3 regions of the Weizmannia sp. CD-2023 genome follow, and region 3 is predicted to be linked to each of the others. Evidence: riboswitches for the same ligand, from Rfam matches in the RefSeq annotation. Region 3 holds a riboswitch; each other region holds the start of a gene.
The links. A riboswitch is a leader RNA that binds a small molecule or an ion and turns the genes downstream of it on or off. The one in region 3 is predicted to bind S-adenosylmethionine.

Region 1: it holds a riboswitch for S-adenosylmethionine, as region 3 does, so the genes downstream of both, P9687_RS15580 (methionine biosynthesis PLP-dependent protein) here and P9687_RS09640 (assimilatory sulfite reductase (NADPH) flavoprotein subunit) in region 3, are expected to answer to the same signal.
Region 2: it holds a riboswitch for S-adenosylmethionine, as region 3 does, so the genes downstream of both, P9687_RS07445 (bifunctional homocysteine S-methyltransferase/methylenetetrahydrofolate reductase) here and P9687_RS09640 (assimilatory sulfite reductase (NADPH) flavoprotein subunit) in region 3, are expected to answer to the same signal.

The regions. Positions count from the first base shown of each region.
Region 1 covers NZ_JARTJQ010000107.1:22,280-28,710, forward strand. Annotated here, with positions in the region: gene P9687_RS15565 (BglG family transcription antiterminator) at 1-43, shown strand, start outside; gene kdsA (3-deoxy-8-phosphooctulonate synthase) at 315-1,157, shown strand; gene P9687_RS15575 (KpsF/GutQ family sugar-phosphate isomerase) at 1,172-2,149, shown strand; SAM riboswitch class I at 2,528-2,648, shown strand; gene P9687_RS15580 (methionine biosynthesis PLP-dependent protein) at 2,726-3,841, shown strand; gene metC (cystathionine beta-lyase) at 3,838-5,013, shown strand; gene P9687_RS15590 (glycoside hydrolase family 65 protein) at 5,463-6,431, opposite strand, start outside.
Region 2 covers NZ_JARTJQ010000052.1:19,130-25,560, forward strand. Annotated here, with positions in the region: gene metH (methionine synthase) at 1-1,336, opposite strand, end outside; gene P9687_RS07445 (bifunctional homocysteine S-methyltransferase/methylenetetrahydrofolate reductase) at 1,596-3,431, opposite strand; SAM riboswitch class I at 3,499-3,600, opposite strand; gene P9687_RS07450 (hypothetical protein) at 3,713-4,372, opposite strand; gene P9687_RS07455 (LCP family protein) at 4,542-5,501, opposite strand; gene P9687_RS07460 (DedA family protein) at 6,344-6,431, opposite strand, start outside.
Region 3 covers NZ_JARTJQ010000069.1:5,157-11,587, forward strand. Annotated here, with positions in the region: gene P9687_RS09630 (hypothetical protein) at 1-486, opposite strand, end outside; gene cysI (assimilatory sulfite reductase (NADPH) hemoprotein subunit) at 684-2,396, opposite strand; gene P9687_RS09640 (assimilatory sulfite reductase (NADPH) flavoprotein subunit) at 2,414-4,270, opposite strand; SAM riboswitch class I at 4,391-4,491, opposite strand; gene P9687_RS09645 (2-phosphosulfolactate phosphatase) at 4,665-5,360, shown strand; gene P9687_RS09650 (phosphosulfolactate synthase) at 5,353-6,138, shown strand; gene P9687_RS09655 (VOC family protein) at 6,122-6,431, shown strand, end outside.

The DNA.
Region 1 (6,431 bases), on a different contig from region 3:
CAAAAGCAAAACGGCTGATGAGTTAATGGCATTTATAAAATAATTGAGCCCCATGCAGCTACCATTTATAAGAGGAATATTTTCCCAGCCATTTCCCCGAAGGAGATTTTACCCGCCATCCGCGTTATCAAGCACAAAACTTGTCCGGTTTTGTGCTTGATATTTCCTGGAGATAACCCTACATAAAAATGAAAAAAGTTTGTGAATACTCTTTACATATTCCTTGCCCTGTGCGGTTTCCTAAAGGATAATATTTGTAACCTGCAGCAGAAGGAGTAAAGACACGTGAAAACTTAAAAATGAGGAGTGAGCAAATGAAAACAGTCCAACTGAACAGCCGGATAGCTTTCGGCCCATCTCTGCCGTTCGTATTGATTGCCGGCCCGTGCGTGATTGAAAGTGAAACAATGGCCATGGAAACAGCCGCAACCCTTCAAACCATTGCCGGAAAACTCGGCATTCCTTTCGTTTTTAAAGCTTCTTTCGACAAAGCCAACCGATCATCCATTTTTTCCAAAAGGGGCCCGGGACTGGAAAAAGGGCTCGAAATACTTGATCGTATTAAAAATGCATTTGGCATGCCGGTCACGTCCGATATTCATGAGCCGCACCAGGCAAAAGCAGCCGGGGAAGTGCTCGACATGCTGCAAATCCCCGCATTCCTTTGCCGCCAGACTGATTTGCTGCTCGCCGCTGCCGCGACGGGCAAAATCGTGAATGTCAAAAAAGGGCAGTTTTTGGCGCCTTGGGATATGAAAAACGTCATTCAAAAACTGGAGGAATCCGGCACTGAAAAAATTCTCCTTACGGAACGCGGTTCGACATTCGGCTACAATAACCTGGTGGTGGATATGCGCGCACTTCCGGAAATGCGCAGATTAGGGTATCCGGTCGCGTTTGACGCCACCCACAGTGTCCAAATCCCGGGCGGAAACGGCACTTCAACAGGCGGAAAGCGAGCGCTTGTCCCGTATCTCGCAAGGGCAGCGGCGGCTTGCGGGATCGATGCGTTGTTTCTGGAAGCCCATCCCGATCCGGGACAAGCCTGGTCGGATGGCCCGAATATGGTAAAACTGGATGATCTTGAAGAAATGTTAAAGCCAATGATAGAAATTGATCGCATGATAAAAGAACAAACAGCGGCAAACATCCATTAATGGAGGTGAAAATGATGTTAAAAGATTTCAGACGAAGCATCAATTATGTCGAAAGCGTCCGTGAAGTGCTGGAAAAAGAGGCCAATGAGATTTTAAAGCTGAAAGACCGGATAAATTTCCGGATAAATGAAGGTATTGAAATGATATTGGCGTGCGAAGGGAGAGTCATTTTTACGGGAATGGGGAAATCGGGCACCATCGGGCGGAAACTTGCTTCCACATTTGCAAGCACCGGTACCCCGGCATTTTTCCTTCACCCGGGAGAAGCACTGCACGGCGATCTTGGAAAAATAACAAAAAAAGACATCCTAATTGCCATTTCCAACAGCGGGGAAACGCCGGAAATATTAAATATGATCCCTTCCATCAAAAGGATCGGCGCAAAAATGATTGCCATTTCTGGTTCACGCAAGTCAGCACTGGCACGGTGTTCGAATCTGGTGATGGATATCGGGGAAGTTGAGGAAGCGTGCCCGCTCGGCCTTGCGCCGACTTCTACGACAACCGTCACGCTTGCGCTCGGGGATGCGATTGCGGTTGCCCTTTTAAAGGCAAGGGATTTTAAACCTGAAAACTTTGCGCTCTTCCATCCCGGCGGCTCGCTTGGCAGGCGTTTGCTTCTAACAGTTGGCCATGTGGCTAAACGCAAAAGCATGAACCCGGTTGCCAGAATGGATACCGGCATAAAGGAAGCATTATTTATGATGACGGAAGCGGGGACGGGGGCTGTCTCGGTCATTGATAAGCAGGGCCGGCTTGCCGGCATTTTAACGGATGGCGATATCCGGCGCGAGCTTTTAAACGGCCATGAAGTACTGGATAAAAAAGTGGCAGACCTGTATACAAAATATCCGGTTTGCGTCAGTGAGCACCAGCTGGCAGCGGAAGCATTGCGAATAATGGAAGACCGCGCTTTCAAGGTGCTGCCGGTTGTTGCCGGCCAGAAACCAGTTGCCATGCTCCATATTCAGGATTTGATCCAGACTATATAGGCAAAATAACAAGATATTGGACAGAGCGGATTCATAAAGAATACCGCTTTTTTTGGTGTTTACCGCCAATATTTACACAGCAGCTGTCTGCTTCTTTTCGGGGATACCACACAAAGATTTCGGTGACAATGGTTCAGTGGCCTATTAAAATAAAAGGGTCACGAATACTACAGACGGGGTCATTACGCTTCTCCTTTCATCTTTGCTGTTTTATTTTCTCACCATATTGATTGTCCATAAGAAAAACAAAATTTAAATTGAAAATTTTTTAAAAAAGCTTGACGAATCCGAAAAAAAGGGATAAATTGAACGTAAGCATTTTTTATGTCCGTTGTGTATGCCTTTTGTGGCGTTTATGGCAAATTTCATATTGGTGTTTTCTTATCAAGAGAGGTTGAGGGAATGGCCCGATGAAGCCTCAGCAACCTTCAATGCTTTTACGCGTTGAAAAGGTGCTAAGTCCTGCAAGTTATGGGATCCATAACTTGAAAGATAAGAAGATGGTTCATGCACGAAAAGAATGGCCTTCTTCTTATTGGAGAAGGCTTTTTGATTTTAAGTGAGGGAGTGTCCATCATGTATCGTACAGAAACAAAACTTGCACAGATCGGAAACCGCAGTGACCGCGTGACAGGTGCGGTGAACCCGCCTGTTTATTTTTCTACCGCTTACCACCACGAAGGCATTGGGCAGTCGACCGGTTTCGATTATTCCCGTACCGGCAACCCGACACGCCAGTTGCTGGAAGAAGCGATTGCGGATCTGGAGGGCGGGGACCGCGGGTTTGCGTGCAGTTCCGGCATGGCTGCGATTTTCACTGTTTTATCTTTGTTCCAGGCCGGCGATGAGTGGATTGTGAGTGATGATTTATACGGCGGCACCTACCGCCTGCTGGAGCAGGGGTATAAAAAATGGGGGCTTTGTTGTAATTACGTGAATACGTGCAACCCGGAAAATATTGAAAAAGAAATCACCCCGAAAACGAAAGCCATTTTTCTCGAAACACCGACAAACCCCCTCATGCAGCAGACGGATATCGGCGCTGTGGCTGAAATTGCGAAAAGGCACGGAATCCTGCTGATCGTGGACAATACTTTTTATACTCCGCTTTTGCAGCGGCCGATCAAAGAAGGCGCTGATATTGTGGTCCACAGCGCAACGAAATATCTTGGCGGGCATAACGACGTGCTGGCTGGGCTGATCGTGGCAAAGGGCGCTGAACTTTGCGACAAGCTTTTCTTGTACCATAACGGCGCCGGCGCCACACTCAGCCCGTTTGATTCGTGGCTTCTGATGCGCGGCATGAAAACGCTGGCGCTCCGGATGGAAAAACACGAAAAGAATGCAAAAGCTGTGGCGGCCTTTTTAAGCGCGCATCCGGACGTAAAAGATGTGCTGTATCCTGGACGCGGCGGGATGCTTTCTTTCCGTGTAAAAGAAGAATCATGGGTTGACCCGTTTTTACGCGGCCTGTCTTTGATTACATTTGCCGAAAGCCTCGGCGGGACGGAAAGTTTTATCACTTACCCGGCTACACAGACGCATGCCGACATTCCGGAAGAAAAACGGATTGCCTCAGGCGTGGACAACTGCCTTTTGCGCTTTTCAGTCGGAATTGAAGATGACCGCGATTTGATTGCAGATATTGAAAAAGCTTTTGCCAACATTCACGAAGGGGTGCAAACACGATGACAAATGAAGATTATTCTTTTCAAACGAGGCTTTTACATAACAGCCACAAAATTGACCCGGCGACCGGTGCGGTGAGTGTGCCGATCCAGCATGCTTCGACATACCACCAGGCGGACATTGACCAGTTCGGCAAATACGATTACAGCCGCTCGCTCAATCCGACGAGGGAAGCGCTCGAGGATGTCATAGCCGAACTCGAAGGCGGCGCCAAAGGTTTCGCGTTTGCTTCCGGGATGGCGGCGATTTCAACGGCGTTTCTGCTTTTGTCGGCGGGCGACCATGTTGTGATCACCGAGGATGTGTACGGCGGCACGTTCCGGATGGTGACGGAAGTCCTGACACGGCTTGGTATTGAACATACATTTGTGGATATGACCAACCTTGAAGAAGTGCGGCAGGCCGTCCGCCCGAACACGAAAGCTTTTTATGTAGAAACCCCTTCAAACCCGCTTTTAAAAGTGACGGATATCCGGGCGGTGAGTGAACTGGCAAAGGCAACCGGGGCGCTCACCTTTGTCGACAACACCTTTTTAACGCCTGCCCTGCAGCGTCCGCTTGAACTCGGGGCGGATATCGTGCTGCACAGCGCGACGAAATTTTTAGCGGGGCACAGCGATGTCGTCGCCGGGCTTGCAGTTGTAAAAGATGAAGCATTGGCAGCGCGCCTCGGCTTTTTGCAAAATTCATTCGGGGCGGTGCTCGGCGTCCAGGATGCATGGCTCGTTTTGCGCGGGTTGAAAACGTTGCATGTGCGGCTGCTCCAATCACAGCAGTCAGCGGTGAAAATTGCACATTTTCTTGATGCGCATCCGCTTGTACGAAACGTGTATTATCCGGGGCTCGGGCACCATCCGCAGCATGCGTTGCAAAAGCTGGAGGCACAAGGGCCGGGCGCGGTATTGTCGTTTGAACTGGAAGATGAGGAAGCGCTCCGGGCATTCGTCAGCCATGTAAAAATCCCGGTCTTTGCCGTCAGCCTCGGCGCTGTGGAATCGATTCTGTCCTATCCGGCAAAAATGTCCCACGCCGCAATGCCGCCTGAGGACCGAAGAAAACGCGGCATCTCCGACAGCTTGTTGCGCTTATCGGTTGGCCTCGAAAATCCGGATGATCTGATTGCCGATTTTGAGCAGGCTTTTTCATACACGAAAGCGGGCACAACCGTGAAATAATGGACAAACGGCTGCGGGGGAATCCGCCCTAAATCGGCGGGATTCCCGTTTCAAAATCACTTGGCCTGCCTGAACCGCGGATTGGATGCGGACAATTTCGGATCCTTCAATTTCGCGGATTCCATTCTCAGTGTTGTTCGCTTTATCATAAGTAACGAGCAAGTTTTCCCGTCTTGCAGAGAAATACTCCATTAATTGGCGGTGGAGGGACCGTTCAATATTGCCGGGCGGGGACCGTTTCAAATCCCTTTTTCCGCCTGAAACCTGTATGTCTAATAAAAACATGATAAACGGATTTAGGAATCGGTTATGTTATTTGGCACGATCGGAGCAAAATGGATGGCCCTTCAAACTGTTTCGAAGCCCGTAAAAAAAGCGGCGGGAAACCACTGTAAAAAGTGTCCCACCGCTTTTTTCTATTTTTTGTGTAAAGGAACGAACGCTTGCATTTACAAGCCGGAAATCGGCCGGGTAATCGTCCTTCCTGGTTGCAGCGTTTCTGTCCGGCCGCCTATATGGATGTCCAGCGCATCTCCTTCCAGCAATGCCACTTTGAACGCATGGCGCGCCACTTCCACCTGAAGCTTGCGGTTTTGGTAGGTAAGGCGGAATAAATAGCGGTCCCATTGTTCCGGAATGGCAGGGTCCAGGAAAAGCCCGTTTTCTTTAATCCGGACGCCGCCGAATCCGTAAACGATTGACAGCCATGTCCCGCCCATATTGGCCATATGCAGGCCGTCTTTTGTGTTGCCGTGCGTGTTATCAAGATCAAGGCGGGCCGTTTCGATAAAATAATGATATGCTTTTTCCGCTTCGCCGAGCCTTGACGCCATTATGCTGAAGATGCAGGTGGACAGCGATGAATCGTGTGTTGTGACCTTTTCATAATAATGAAACGAGTTTCGGACCGTTTCCGGATCGGCCTCTTCTTCCAGCAAAAAATGCGCGAGCACCGTGTCCGCCTGTTTGCATACCTGGTACCGGTAAATCGTGAGCGGATGGTAATGCAAAAGGAGCGGGTAATGGTCTTTCGGCGTATGTTCAAAATCCCAGACCGCTTTATCGAGAAAGCTGTCATCCTGTTTGTGGATGCCGCGTTTTTCATCATAAGGGAGATACATCCCATCCGCTGCTTTCAGCCAGCTTGCCGCTTCTTTGTCCGTTAAACCGAGCCGCGCAGCAAATGCCGCAAAATAGGCATCATCTGTTTTTTTCAGCCAGTGATAAAATTTGTGAGCTGATTTCAAATTGTATTTTGCCATTACATTTGTATAGTAATTGTTGTTGACGATGGCTGTGTACTCATCCGGCCCGGTCACATCTTCAATCGCAAATTTGCCGTCTTTTTCCCGGTAATGGCCAACCTCAAGCCAAAGCCGCGCCGTTTCCACGAGGATTTCGACGCCGTATTGCTTCAT
Region 2 (6,431 bases), on a different contig from region 3:
CTTTTTCAAACCGTTCCGTCCCGTTTTCAAGGTTAATGGAATTGACAATGCTTTTTCCTTGGCAGTATGTAAAAGCTTTTTCGATTACGTTTTCGTCCGTGGAATCGATCATAAACGGCACTTTCACTTTTTTCACGGCGATCGAAATAAAATTTTCCATGTCACTGATTTCATCGCGATCCGGGTCGGCGAGGCAGATGTCGATGATCTGTGCGCCGTTTTTGACCTGGGTACGGGCAATTTCGCTCGCTTCTTCCCATTTGCCTTCCGCGATCAGGCGCCGGAACTTGCGCGAACCGATGACGTTTGTGCGTTCGCCGACAAAAATCGGGCGGGTGGACGGGTCATCGTAAATAAAGGGTTCGATGCCGGAGACGACGTGGTGCTCTTGTTTTGCAGGCTGGCGCGGCGGGAGCCCGGCAAGTGCTTCATTCAGTGCTTTGATATGGGCAGGTGTTGTGCCGCAGCAGCCGCCTGCGATGTTGAGCCAGCCTTTTTCGGCGAAGCCTTTCATTTTGACAGCGAGCGATTCCGGTGTTTCGTGGTAATGCCCTTCTTCGTCGGGAAGCCCGGCGTTCGGGTAACAGCTCACTGCCGTTTTGGCGAGCCCCGCGAGTGTGCGGATCGAGTCGGCCATGAACTCCGGGCCGGTCGCGCAGTTAAGCCCGACTGCGGCCGGCTGCATATGCTCGACGGAAATGTAAAATGCTTCGATGTTCTGGCCGGCAAGCGTTGTGCCCATCGGTTCAATGGTGCCGGAGATGAGAAGCGGCAGTTTTTTTCCGGTTTCGTTAAATGCGTCCGTAATGCCAAGAAAAGCGGCTTTGACGTTCAGCAAGTCCTGCGATGTTTCGAGAAGGAGCACGTCGACGCCGCCTTTTATGAGCCCGCAAGCCTGTTCCTGGTAAGCGGTTTTGAGCGCGTCAAAAGTGGTGCCGCCCGTGACGGAGAGCGTCTTTGTTGTCGGGCCCATCGAACCGGCGACAAACCGCGGCCGCTCGGGTGTGGAAAATTTTTTGGCAGCCTGCTTGGCGATGCGCGCGGCTTCGATGTTGATTTTTTCAGCGAGATGCCCGAGGCCGTACTCGTTAAGGACAATAGACGTTGCGCCAAATGTGTTCGTTTCGATGATGTCGGCCCCCGCTTCGAGATATGCTTCATGGATCGAGCGGATGATATCGGGCGCTGTGAGATTCAAGTGTTCATTGCAGCCTTCGTATGCTTCGCCGCCAAAATCTGCCGCGGTAAGGTGTTGCTGCTGGATCATCGTCCCCATCGCCCCGTCAAGGATGAGAATGCGGTTTGCAAGCTGCTGTTCAAATAACGTTTGCCCCATGAAAAATTCCCCCTTTGGTTGTACGTTTGATATTGAGATTGCGACGTACGGTAACATTTGGTACCTGGCTGGGCCGCGTTCCGATGCTGGCGGCGCCGGTGCCACTTTTGATTGAGTTTAAAGTGCATGCATCTCGCCGGGGCTGAAGCCGGCCAAGGTTTCGTTTTGCCTTCTTGAGCTCTTTTCTTAATCTTGCAATTGGACAGTGCTATCAAAGTTTCACTTTAATGAATCCGCCTGTACTCTTTTCGTTGCAGTCTCAGACAATGCCTGCGCCTTGCACTGCTGTTTTTTCGTGGATATAGCGCGTGCATTCCACCGTCAGTTCGTAGCGTTCGAGCGGCGTAATTAAGTAAATGCCGTTGAAATAGCCGAGGGCCGCGTCGATCAGGGTACGGCTGATCGCAAGGCTTTCTTCACGCGCTTTCGCAGGGTCGCCATTTGTTTTTTCCATCGCCGCCAAAATTTCATCCGTCAGTTTGATGCCCGGCACTTCATTGTGCAGAAAGACCGCGTTCCGGTAGCTGGTAAGCGGCATAATGCCAAGATAGATCGGTGCGTCCAAATGCTTCGTTGCTTCATGGATTTGCTCGATTTTTTCCGTGCTGAACACAGGCTGGGTGATAAAATAATCGGCACCGTGGCGGATTTTGCGCTCCAACCTCCCGACCGTTTTATCAAGATTGCGGACGTTCGGGTTAAATGCAGCCGCGACGGAAAAATTCGTTTTCCTGTGAAGCGATTTGCCGGAATGGGAGATGCCATCATTGAATTGCTTGATCATTGCGATCAGTTCCATGGATGACAAATCGTATACGCTCGTCGCTCCCGGGAAGTCGCCGATTTTTGTCGGATCCCCCGTGATGGCAAGCACCTGGTCAATCCCGAGCGCAGCAAGGCCCATTAAGTGCGACTGCAGCCCGATCAAATTACGATCACGGCATGTAATATGAACAAGCGGCCGGATGCCATGTTTCTCTTTTAAAATTGAAGCAATCGCTGTGTTGCTGATGCGCGGGCTTGCAAGCGAGTTGTCGGCCATTGTCAAGGCATCGATGCCGGCGTCGTGCAGCGCTTTTGCCCCTTCAAAAAAGCGAGTCGTGTTCAGAGTTTTCGGCGTATCCAATTCGACAATGACAGAGCGGCGCTTTTTTACGATTTCATGCAACGGTGGTTCGTGCTGCGCCGGGGCGGCTGCGATTTCAATTTTCGGCGGGCGGACCGTTTTTTCTGTGACAGGCAAAAGCCCCTGCACCCCTTCTGCGATTGCTTTGATGTGGGCCGGCGTTGTGCCGCAGCAGCCGCCGATCAGGCGCACACCCTGTTCGACAAGTTTTTCGGCACATGTTTTAAAATAATCGGCGTTATTTGTGAACGTGAACCGGCCTTCCTCGTAATCTAAAAGACTCGCATTCGGGTATGCGGACAAAAAGGCACGCTTCGGTATCGGGATTTCTTCGAACGCCTGGATCATGTGGTGCGGGCCGAGCCGGCAGTTCAGGCCGGTCACATCGGCGCCGCGGTTTTCAAGTTCCTTGAACGCGTCGCGGACCGGGGTTCCGTTTTGGAGCACGCCCGGTTCGATAAGCGAGAACTGGGCGATGACCGGGACATCCGCTTCTTTTTTCGCAATGTCAACGACCGTATACAGTTCTTCCGCGTCAAAATACGTTTCCAAAAGCAGGGCATCAACTCCTTCGTCCAGGAGGTGAAAAATCTGCTCGCGGAACGTACGCTTGATTTCGGCAAGTGTTGCTTCGGTTTTGCGCTGGCCGCGGATACCGCCGACTGTGCCGAGTATAAATGTGTCACGGTTTGCCGCTTCTTTTGCAATCCGGACGGCCGCTTTGTTGATGTCTTTTACTTTTTCTTCCAGGCCATACTGTGCCAGCTTGATATAGTTGGCGCTGTACGTGTTTGTCTGGATGACCGATGCGCCTGCTTCGATATAGGCGCGGTGGATCGCGTGGATGTCTTCCGGATGGGTCAGGTTGAATGACTCATAACATGTGTCGGCGCCGTATGCATATAGCAGTGTCCCCATTGCCCCGTCTGCAACAAGGATGCGGTTTTTTAACGTTTCGAGAAGGTTCAAATTTTTACACTCCCTTTGAATGATATGAAAAAAGCCTCCCAGAAAAGGAGGCAAGATGACAACATTCTCCTTATCTTTTCAGGTATACCTGTTGGATTTAGCACCGTGCCGTATGGGCTGGTTGCTGAGGTTTCATCGGGCCAAGTCCCTCCGCCTCTCTTGATAAGGCTATTCGATTGAACGTACTTAAAATTTTGACTTATTTATACTTTACACTTTGCCGGGTGACATGACAAGGGGGAAATTGAAATTCATATTGGATGCGGTTTCGTCCCTTTTGTCTAATTGGCTTTCTTTTGCCTTTTTGAGCCCTCCAAAAGGACAATTTGCTCCCGGTACGGCTTTCTTTTGTCTTTTTGAACCCTCCAAAAGGACAATTTGCTCTTGGTCCAGCTCTCTTTTGTCTTTTTGAACTCTCCAAAAAGACAATTTGCTCTTGGTCCGGCTTTCTTTTGTCTTTTTGGGCCCTTCAAAAAGACAATTTGCTCTTGGTCCGGCTCTCTTTTGTCTTTTTGAGCTCTCCAAAAGGACAATTCGCCCCTGATCCGACTCTCTTTTGTCTTTTTGAGCCCTCCAAAAGGACAATTCGCCCCTGATCCGACTCTCTTTTGTCTTTTTGAGCCCTCCAAAAGGACAATTTGCTCTTGGTCCGGCTTTCTTTTGTCTTTTTGAGCTCTCCAAAAAGACAATTTGCTCCCGGTACGGCTCTCTTTTTTCTTTTTGAACCCTTCAAAAAGACAATTTGCTCTTGGTCCGGCTTTCTTTTGTCTTTTTGAGCCCTCCAAAAGGACAATTCGCCCCTGATCCGACTCTCTTTTGTCTTTTTGAGCTCTCCAAAAGGACAATTTGCTCCTGGTCCAGCTCTCTTTTGTCTTTTTGAGCTCTCCAAAAGGACAATTTGCTCCTGGTCCGGCTTTCTTTTGTCTTTTAGAGCTCTCCAAAAGGACAATTTGCTCCCGGTACGGCTCTCTTTTGTCTTTTTGAACCCTTCAAAAAGACAATTTGCTCCTAGTCCGGCTTTCTTTTGTCTTTTTGAACCCTCCAAAAGGACAATTTGCTCCCGGTACGGCTTTCTGTCTGCAACAAAAAAAGAGCCGGAACCGGCCCCTGTTATTCATCCAAAAACTGTTTGATGGCTTCTATATTTTTTTCTTTGTCCACTTCGAGTGCGGCGCCGACGCCCGGATAGCTGACATTGGTATAGGTGCCGGCAACCGGTACGGTCATTGTTTTTACCTTGAGGTTGCCTCCGACGGCGTCTTTGGCGAGCGCAAGAATGTTCATTTTGCTCATATTGGTGGCAATATACGGCTGAATGGTTCCAAGCAGTTTCGGCGCTTTGGCGATACCATTCACGCTGAAAACTTCAGATTGGAGCGCTTTAAGCACTTTTTGCTGGCGGGCAACCCGGCCAAAGTCGCCTTGCGCGTCATGTCTGAATCGTGCGTAGGCGAGCAATTGTTTCCCATGCATCAGCTGTTTTCCAGGATAAAGCGTCAAGCCGATGTTTTCCGACATTTTATGTTCCACGTTCATTTCAATGCCTTGAGGCGCCAGGGTATCGACAATTTTAACAAAACCTTGGAAATCGACAAGTGCATAATATTGCACATCAATGTCAAAATTGGTTTTGAGTGTTTGACGCAGCAATTCAACACCCTTTTTTTGATTCTTCAGATTGCCAAGATAGTAGGCTGTGTTAATTTTATAGTTTCTATACCCCGGAATTTCGGCATAAATGTCACGCATAATCGAAATGAGCTTCACCTGGTTATTCTTCGGGTCATATTGGGCAATCATGATGGTATCGGTTCTTGAATCTTCTTGCCCGCGCCGATCAATTCCGAGAAGGAGAATATTGGTGCGGCCATTTGCATCCTTTTTACCGTTAAATTCCAGATTGTCCATATTTAAGACATCATTCGGGTCTGTCTGATGAACGCCAGCGTAGTATTGATAGGCTGTGTAACCCGCGCCGGCGACGATGAGCAGTAAAAAGAGCATAAGGAACACTCTGCGCCAGCGGACTCTTGACCGTTTTTTCTTTTTTTTCGCTACTCTTGACTCCATAGAATCCCTCGTTTTAGTAGTCTGTCTTCATTATTATTATCTAAAAGCGGCAATTTGTCACGAAAATTTTGATGAAATTTTGTTATTTTTGTCGAGATCATAATTTGTGGGGAATTTCACATAACTTTCATGCAAAGTTAAGGCGTTTTTTATTTTCCAGCGGTATATTGATGTTTGTCATCAGGTAAGAGCTTTTGTTGGTTCGTCTGCTTTGTGCAGGCGTTTTTTTATAGCCGGGAGATGTGGGGTTTTAAGCATTTTTTAAGTTTCGGCAGGTATGCTTTTCTTTGCAAGAGAGATTACAACCTACTTTTTCATATGTCCCCTTTTTCGGCCGCCGCCCTTGAGCAGGCGATTTTTTCTGGGGGTAGTGGGCAAGCCTGCCTCTTTTTCTGAATCTCGGCCTGTTAAGATTGTTTTAAGCTTTCGGCGTTATCCTTTTTCTTGTAATCAGGCAAGATGAAAATCCGGCTTGCTTTTTCATCCATGTTAACCCCCTTTTTTGGCCGTCTGCTTTGTGCAGGCGGTTTTTTTCGGCCATAGCAGATAAACATGCCTCTTTTTCAAAATTTCGGCCTGTTAAGATTGTTTTAAGCTTCCTGCGTTATCCTTTTTCTTGTAATCAGGCAAGATGCAAACTAGGCTTGCTTTTTCATCCATGTTAACCCCCTTTTTCGCCGTCTGCTTTGTGCAGGCGGTTTTTTTGGTTAAGGATTTTGAACAATTATAGCAGCTAACCTATATCTTTGATTTGGTGGGAGTTAGCCGTTCTTGGGATCCGAACCCCACCGTTTCCACTCTTCCCTCATCTATGGAAAAAGCCCGGCCCCCTAAATAGAGGGTCAGGCTCTTTTTTTCTTGCGGTACATGGAGTAAGCGATATAAAGCACAATGATGATGATCGCGATAATGGTAACCGGCTTGACATAA
Region 3 (6,431 bases):
AAACAGCACTTCGTATATTTTCACGAAAGCTTCCATGAGTGGCATCTCTTCCCTGAAACCGGGCACATCGTTCAACGGAAAGTTCACATCCCAGATGCCTTCATTGCCATCAAAAAGGATTTCCCCCTTCCCGTCTCCTTCGAGCAGTTCAGACAATCCCGTTTGAATCGCCGGCCCGTATTTCTTCTGCACTTTGAGCCCGAGCATGCAATTGTAATGGCCGAAGACATCATCCAGCTCAAGGGCAATCCCGTCGACGCCGATGATGCCAAACCAGTCTGACACGATGTAAACATATTCTTTCCTATGCTTTTTCAAATAGATGACAGGTTCATTTAAAAACGCCGCCGTTTCCACCGCAAGGGTCTCATCGGCTTCCTTGCTGCACCGTTCAATAGATGCATCGGCAAAACGGGCGGTACCCTCTTTTTCAACAATTTCTTTTTCCCTGACAGCATCTTTGAAAAAATCCTTATAGCGCTCCAAATACGCTATTTCTTGTTTACATAATATTATTATAGTATCCTTTTGGTTTTCGATATATGTTTTTAAATTTTTTCCCAGCATGGCAACCATCCTTTATGAGGTATTCTGCTAAACAGTATGTCCCAATTGGAAGCTTTTGTAAAGAAACAAAAAACTGTGCCCGGAGAATAAAATCCTTCTAGGCACAGTTTGTAAAATTATTTATTCACCGCTGCCGGTTTATGAAAATCACGTCCGTCACGGATCGCTTCTACAATTCCGGCGCGGATGACGAAATCCCCGAAATGTTCGCCTTCCTGCCGTTCTTTTGCATATTGCAAAAGAATCGGGCGCAGGGAAGCGAGGATCTCTTCTTCCCCGATATTTTCCTTATAAAGGCAAGCGAGCCTGTCGCCAGTGAAGCTGCCGCCCAAATACAAATTGTATTTTCCGGGGCCTTTCCCGATAAAAGCCATTTCCGCAAGCGCCGGCCTTGAGCAGCCGTTCGGGCAGCCTGACATCCGGATGACGATTTCTTCTTCGCGCAACCCCGCTTCATCCAAAATCTCTTCGATTTTTCCGAGCAGTTCCGGCAAGTACCGTTCTGCTTCCGCCATCGCAAGGCCGCAAGTCGGGAATGCGACACAGGACATCGAGTTTCTTCTGAGGGCGGAAGCATGCTTGCCGTCCGTCAGATGGTATTTTTCAACCAGCTCGCCGATCTTTCCTTTCATTTCGTCGGTGACATTGGAAATAATGACATTCTGATTCGGGGTCAGGCGGAACTCGCCCTGATGGATTTTTGCAATTTCGCGCAGCCCGGTCATCAAAGGATAGCCGTCAAAATCTTTGATCCTGCCGCTTTGGACAAATAACGTCAAATGCCATTTGCCATCGCCTTTGATCCAGCCGTAACGGTCGCCGTTATGGTCAAAATGGAACGGGCGGGCCTCCCCGAGATCCCAGCCGAGCCGTTCATTCAGTTCCGCCTTGATCCATTCAAGCCCCCGCGCGTCAATGGTGTACTTGAAACGCGCATTTTTCCGGTTCGCGCGGTTGCCGTAGTCGCGCTGGATCGACACCACTTTTTCCGCCACTTCAATCACCTGGTTCGGCGTGCAAAAACCGATGATCCGGGCAAGCTGCGGATATGTTTTCGGATCGCCGTGGGTCATGCCCATCCCGCCGCCAACCGCGACATTAAACCCTTCAAGCTTCCCTTCATTCAAAATGGCGATAAACCCTAAATCCTGTGAAAAAATATCGACATCATTGGAAGGCGGCACAGCAAACCCGATTTTAAACTTCCGCGGCAAATACGTTGGCCCGTACAGCGGCTCTGCCTCTTCCTGCTCTTTTGTATCAATGATTTTTTCATCTTCCAGCCAGATTTCATGATACGCGGAAGTCCGCGGCAACAAGTGGTCGCTCGTTTTTTTCGCCCATTCATACACCTCGGCATGCACATCCGACTGGTACGGGTTCGGGTTGCACATGACGTTCCGGTTCACATCCCCGCACGCGGCAAGCGTCGTCATGAGCGCATCGTTCATTTCCCGGATGGCCTGCTTTAAATTCCATTTTAAAATGCCATGCATCTGGAATGTCTGCCGGGTTGTCATACGCAGCGTTCCGTTCCCGTATTTTTGCGCCAGTTCATCCATCACAAGCCACTGTTCCGGGGTCGCAACACCGCCCGGAATGCGGACACGCACCATAAACTGGTAAGCCGGCTCCAGTTTCTTTTTGCGCCGATCGTTGCGGATATCGCGGTCGTCCTGCTGGTAGCTGCCATGAAATTTCAACAGTTTATTATCGTCTTCGGATATCGCGCCGGTCAGTGGATCTTTGAGCCCTTCCGCAATCGTCCCTCTTAAAAACCGGCTTTTTTCTTTTATCGTTTCAAGCGGATCAAGTTTTTTATCAGCCATCTTCCTGCCCCTCTCTGTTAATACACATCACGCTGGTATCGTTTTGCCCGTCGCATTTCCTGTAAATAATCCTCTGCCTCTTCCCTCGCCATATTGCCTTCTGTTTCAAGAATTTCAAGCAGCGTTTCCTGGACGTCGCGGGCCATCTGCTTTTCATCGCCGCACACATACACACAGGCGCCTTTTTCAAGCCATGCATAAAAATCTTTGCTTTTTTCAAGCATCCGGTGCTGGACGTATATTTTTTCTGCCTGGTCGCGCGAAAAAGCCACATCCATCCGTTCGAGCACGCCATTTTTCAGCCAGTTTTGCCAGTCAAGCTGATACAGAAAATCCGTCGCAAAATGCTGGTCCCCGTAAAACAGCCATGTTCGTCCGGTGATCCCTTCCGCTTCCCTTTCTTCCAGGAAAGAACGGAACGGCGCCACGCCTGTTCCCGGCCCGATCATGATCACCGGCACATCCGGGTCAGCCGGAAGTTTGAAATTCGGATTGCGGTGGACATAAACCGGCAGCTTGTCTCCCGGTTTTATCCTGCCTGCGATTTGCCCGGAGCAAACCCCTTCGCGCACCCTTCCGTTTGCTGTATAGCAGTCCAGTGCAATGACAAGATGGACTTCATCGGGGTTCGCTTTCCAGCTGCTTGCGATCGAATAAAGCCGCGGCGGCATTTTCCGGAGCATTTGTACGAAAGCTTGCACTTCCACTTTTTCCGGCGGATATTCCTCGACAAGATCGAGCAGGCCCCGCCCTTCAAGGTACGCCTTTGCCTCCGCTTCATTTTCAAGCAAAGCCGTAAGCGCTTTGTTTCCGAAAAGCACGGCTGCCTGCTGAAGCAGCGGTTTTGTTAATCTCGTAATTTCATAATGTCTGAGTAATGCTTCCCTGGCCGGCAGCACTTCCCCTTTTTTATTGACCGGAACTGGTTCTTCCGGATCCCAGCCGAGCTTTTCGATCAGCCGTTCCACGAGTTTCGGATCATTTTCCGGGTAAATCCCGATGCTGTCCCCCGGTTCAAATGTAAAACCGGACCCTTCAAGGGATAGTTCGATATGGTGCGTTTTTTTATTGGACCCTTCCCAGTTCAAGTTGATATTTTCCAACACTTCCGCCTGGAACGGGTTGGATTTGGAATAATCGGTGTTTGCAGGCCGGGTGGCATCCGCAGCGGTTGAAGCCGGCAAGGCAGATGCCCGGAGCACGCCTGCAACCCCTTCAAACCATTCGCGGGCGTCCTCTTCATAATCCACATCACAATCCACCCGCGGATAGAGCCTTTCCCCGCCCAACTCTTCCAGCCTCTTGTCGATCTCTTTTCCGACCTTGCAAAAAAACTCATATGTCTGGTCCCCAAGCGCCAAAACGGAAAAAGGGACCCCGTCCAGTTTTGGGGCTTTTCTGCTGTGGATCAGCTCATAGAAAGACAATGCGTTGTCGGGCGGGTCCCCTTCCCCTTGTGTGCTTGTAATGATGAGCAGATACCCTGCATTTTTTAAATCTTTCGGCTTGGCCGCATCGAGTGCCGAAAAAGATACGGCAAACTGCATTTCTTTTAATCTGGCTGCGAATGCTTCGGCAAGCGCCTGGGCATTGCCTGTCTCGGAACCAAACAGCAGCGTAACCGTTTTGGTTGCCGTCTGTACCGGTTTTTCAGCAACAGCTGTACTTCCCGGGGGATTCGTTCCTTGTTCGGCAAACGGATAGGTTAAATATCCGCTTAGCCATAATTTTTGCTGATCCGTTAATAGTTGCAGCAGTTCATTTAACTTTTCCGCCTGTTCTTTACTAAACGGGCTGTTTTGTACACTTAACGGCAAATCTTCCACCTCGCAATGTTTGCATGCACTTTTCATTTGTTTATTTATGTATGACATCCTAATCCAAATAGACATAGAAGTTTACTTGGATTTTAATCCGCTTCTTTCCATGAGAAGCGCCTTCGAAAAAAGCTCTCCTTACAAAGATAAGAAGAGCCGGCGCACAATGGTCAACTTCTCTTATCTTTCAGACGATTGTCTGCAGGAATTGGCACAGTGTTTTTCAACCTGTTGCCGAGGCTTCAAAGGGCCTTTCCCTCCACCTCTCTGGATAAGAAGCACAAATCATTATTTAGAAATCATTGAAAACATTATACAATCAAATACAGGTACAGTCAATTCTTTTTTGAACAGATGGGACATTTAAAAAAGGAAAAGGGTGGCAAGTTCCGCATCAAGCGTCCCCCCAATATACTTTATGTATCTTTTGCACAGAATGAGGGGGGAATGGATGAATATCCGCATTTACCAGGGGAATGAGATGACGCCGGAAGATGGAGATGCCAATATTGTGATCGATGTAATCCGCGCGTTTACGGTTGCCCACCATGCCTTTTTGGGCGGCGTAAAAGAAATATGGCTGGCTGACTCAATAGAAACGGCTTTTCGTATCAAAAACAAATACCCGCATGTTTTGCTCACGGGCGAAAGGCACGGCCTTCCGATCCCAGGATTTGATTTTGGTCATTCACCGGCCGCCATCGCCAAACAGCCGTTAGCCGGCAAAACGTTGGTACAAACATCGACAAACGGGGTAAAAGCAGTTTTTCACGCCCTTCACGCAAAGGAAGTCTATGTTACCGGCTTTTCGAATGCAAAAACGACGGCAAAATGGGTCCGGCGCAAATGGAAAGACAAAGACAACGCCCGCATCAACATGATTGCTTCCCATCCGACGGGGGAAGATGACCTGGCATGCGCGTTATACATGGAAAGCATCCTCACCGGCTCCGGCACGATAAAGCCGGAATCAGTGATCAAGGAGATTGTAGATGCCAGTGTTGCAAAAAAATTTCTTGATCCCGGCCAGCCTGCATTTAACCCGGCTGACCTGGAATTTTGCATTAAAGAGAGAGACTGCGGGTTTGTGATGAAAATGGATCCAACAGGAGAATTTCCAACGATCGTGAGGGTTGAAGATGAATGACCATGGTTTGACACTGCCTTTACGCAATGAGAAACCGCGGGATTGCGGAATCACCATCTTAATTGACAATGGCATTCCGCTGAACTTTTTTAAAGATACCATGAACAGTGCAGCCCCTTATATTGATTTCGTCAAATTCGGCTGGGGGACATCGGTCGTTTCACGCCATTTGGAAGAAAAAATAGATCACTTGAGGCAAAACGGCATTGCCTTCTTTTTCGGCGGCACTTTATTTGAAAAGTTTGCCAGCCAGGGAAAAACGGATCGGTACGTTCAATACTGCCGGCGGTTTGAATGCGAATATGTTGAAATCTCAAATGGCACCCTGCCGCTGTCCAATACGGAAAAATGCCGCTATATTGCGGAGTTTTCAAAGGAGTTTAAAGTGTTAAGTGAAGTCGGCTCAAAAGATGCTGCCAAATCAATGGCCGATACGCCCGCGTTATGGCTGGAATCGATTAGTCAAGATTTAGAAGCAGGCGCATATAAAGTGATGACAGAGGCAAGGGAAAGCGGCACGAGCGGCATTTGCAACGGGGACGGGGAAATACGGGAGGAGATGTTTGCGGCCATCCTGGACTCCGGGATTCCTCGCGATTCTTTGATTTTCGAAGCGCCCAACAAGCAGCTCCAGGCTTTTTTTATCCACCATCTCGGTCCGGATGCCAATTTGGCCAACATCCCTTTTTCGGATGCCCTTGCGCTTGAAACATTAAGGCTCGGTTTGCGATCAGATACTTTTTTTATTGGAGGAGATTCCCATGAGAGAAACAGATAAAATTTTTCATTTGGCGATTCCGTGCAAAGATCTTGATGAAACAGCCGATTTCTATGAAAAATTAGGCTGCAAGGTGGCGCGCCGGTATGATGACCGGGTCACTTTCAATTTTTTCGGGGACCAGGTTGTCTGCCATCTGAGCCCTGAAAAAATAGATTCTAACCCGAAAATGTATCCCCGCCATTTCGGCATTACTTTTTTGAATAAAGCAGCATTTGAGGAAACCCTTCAATCTGCAAAGAAAAACCATTTACCATTTTTCCAGGAGAAAATGGTCCGGTTTGGAGGCAAGC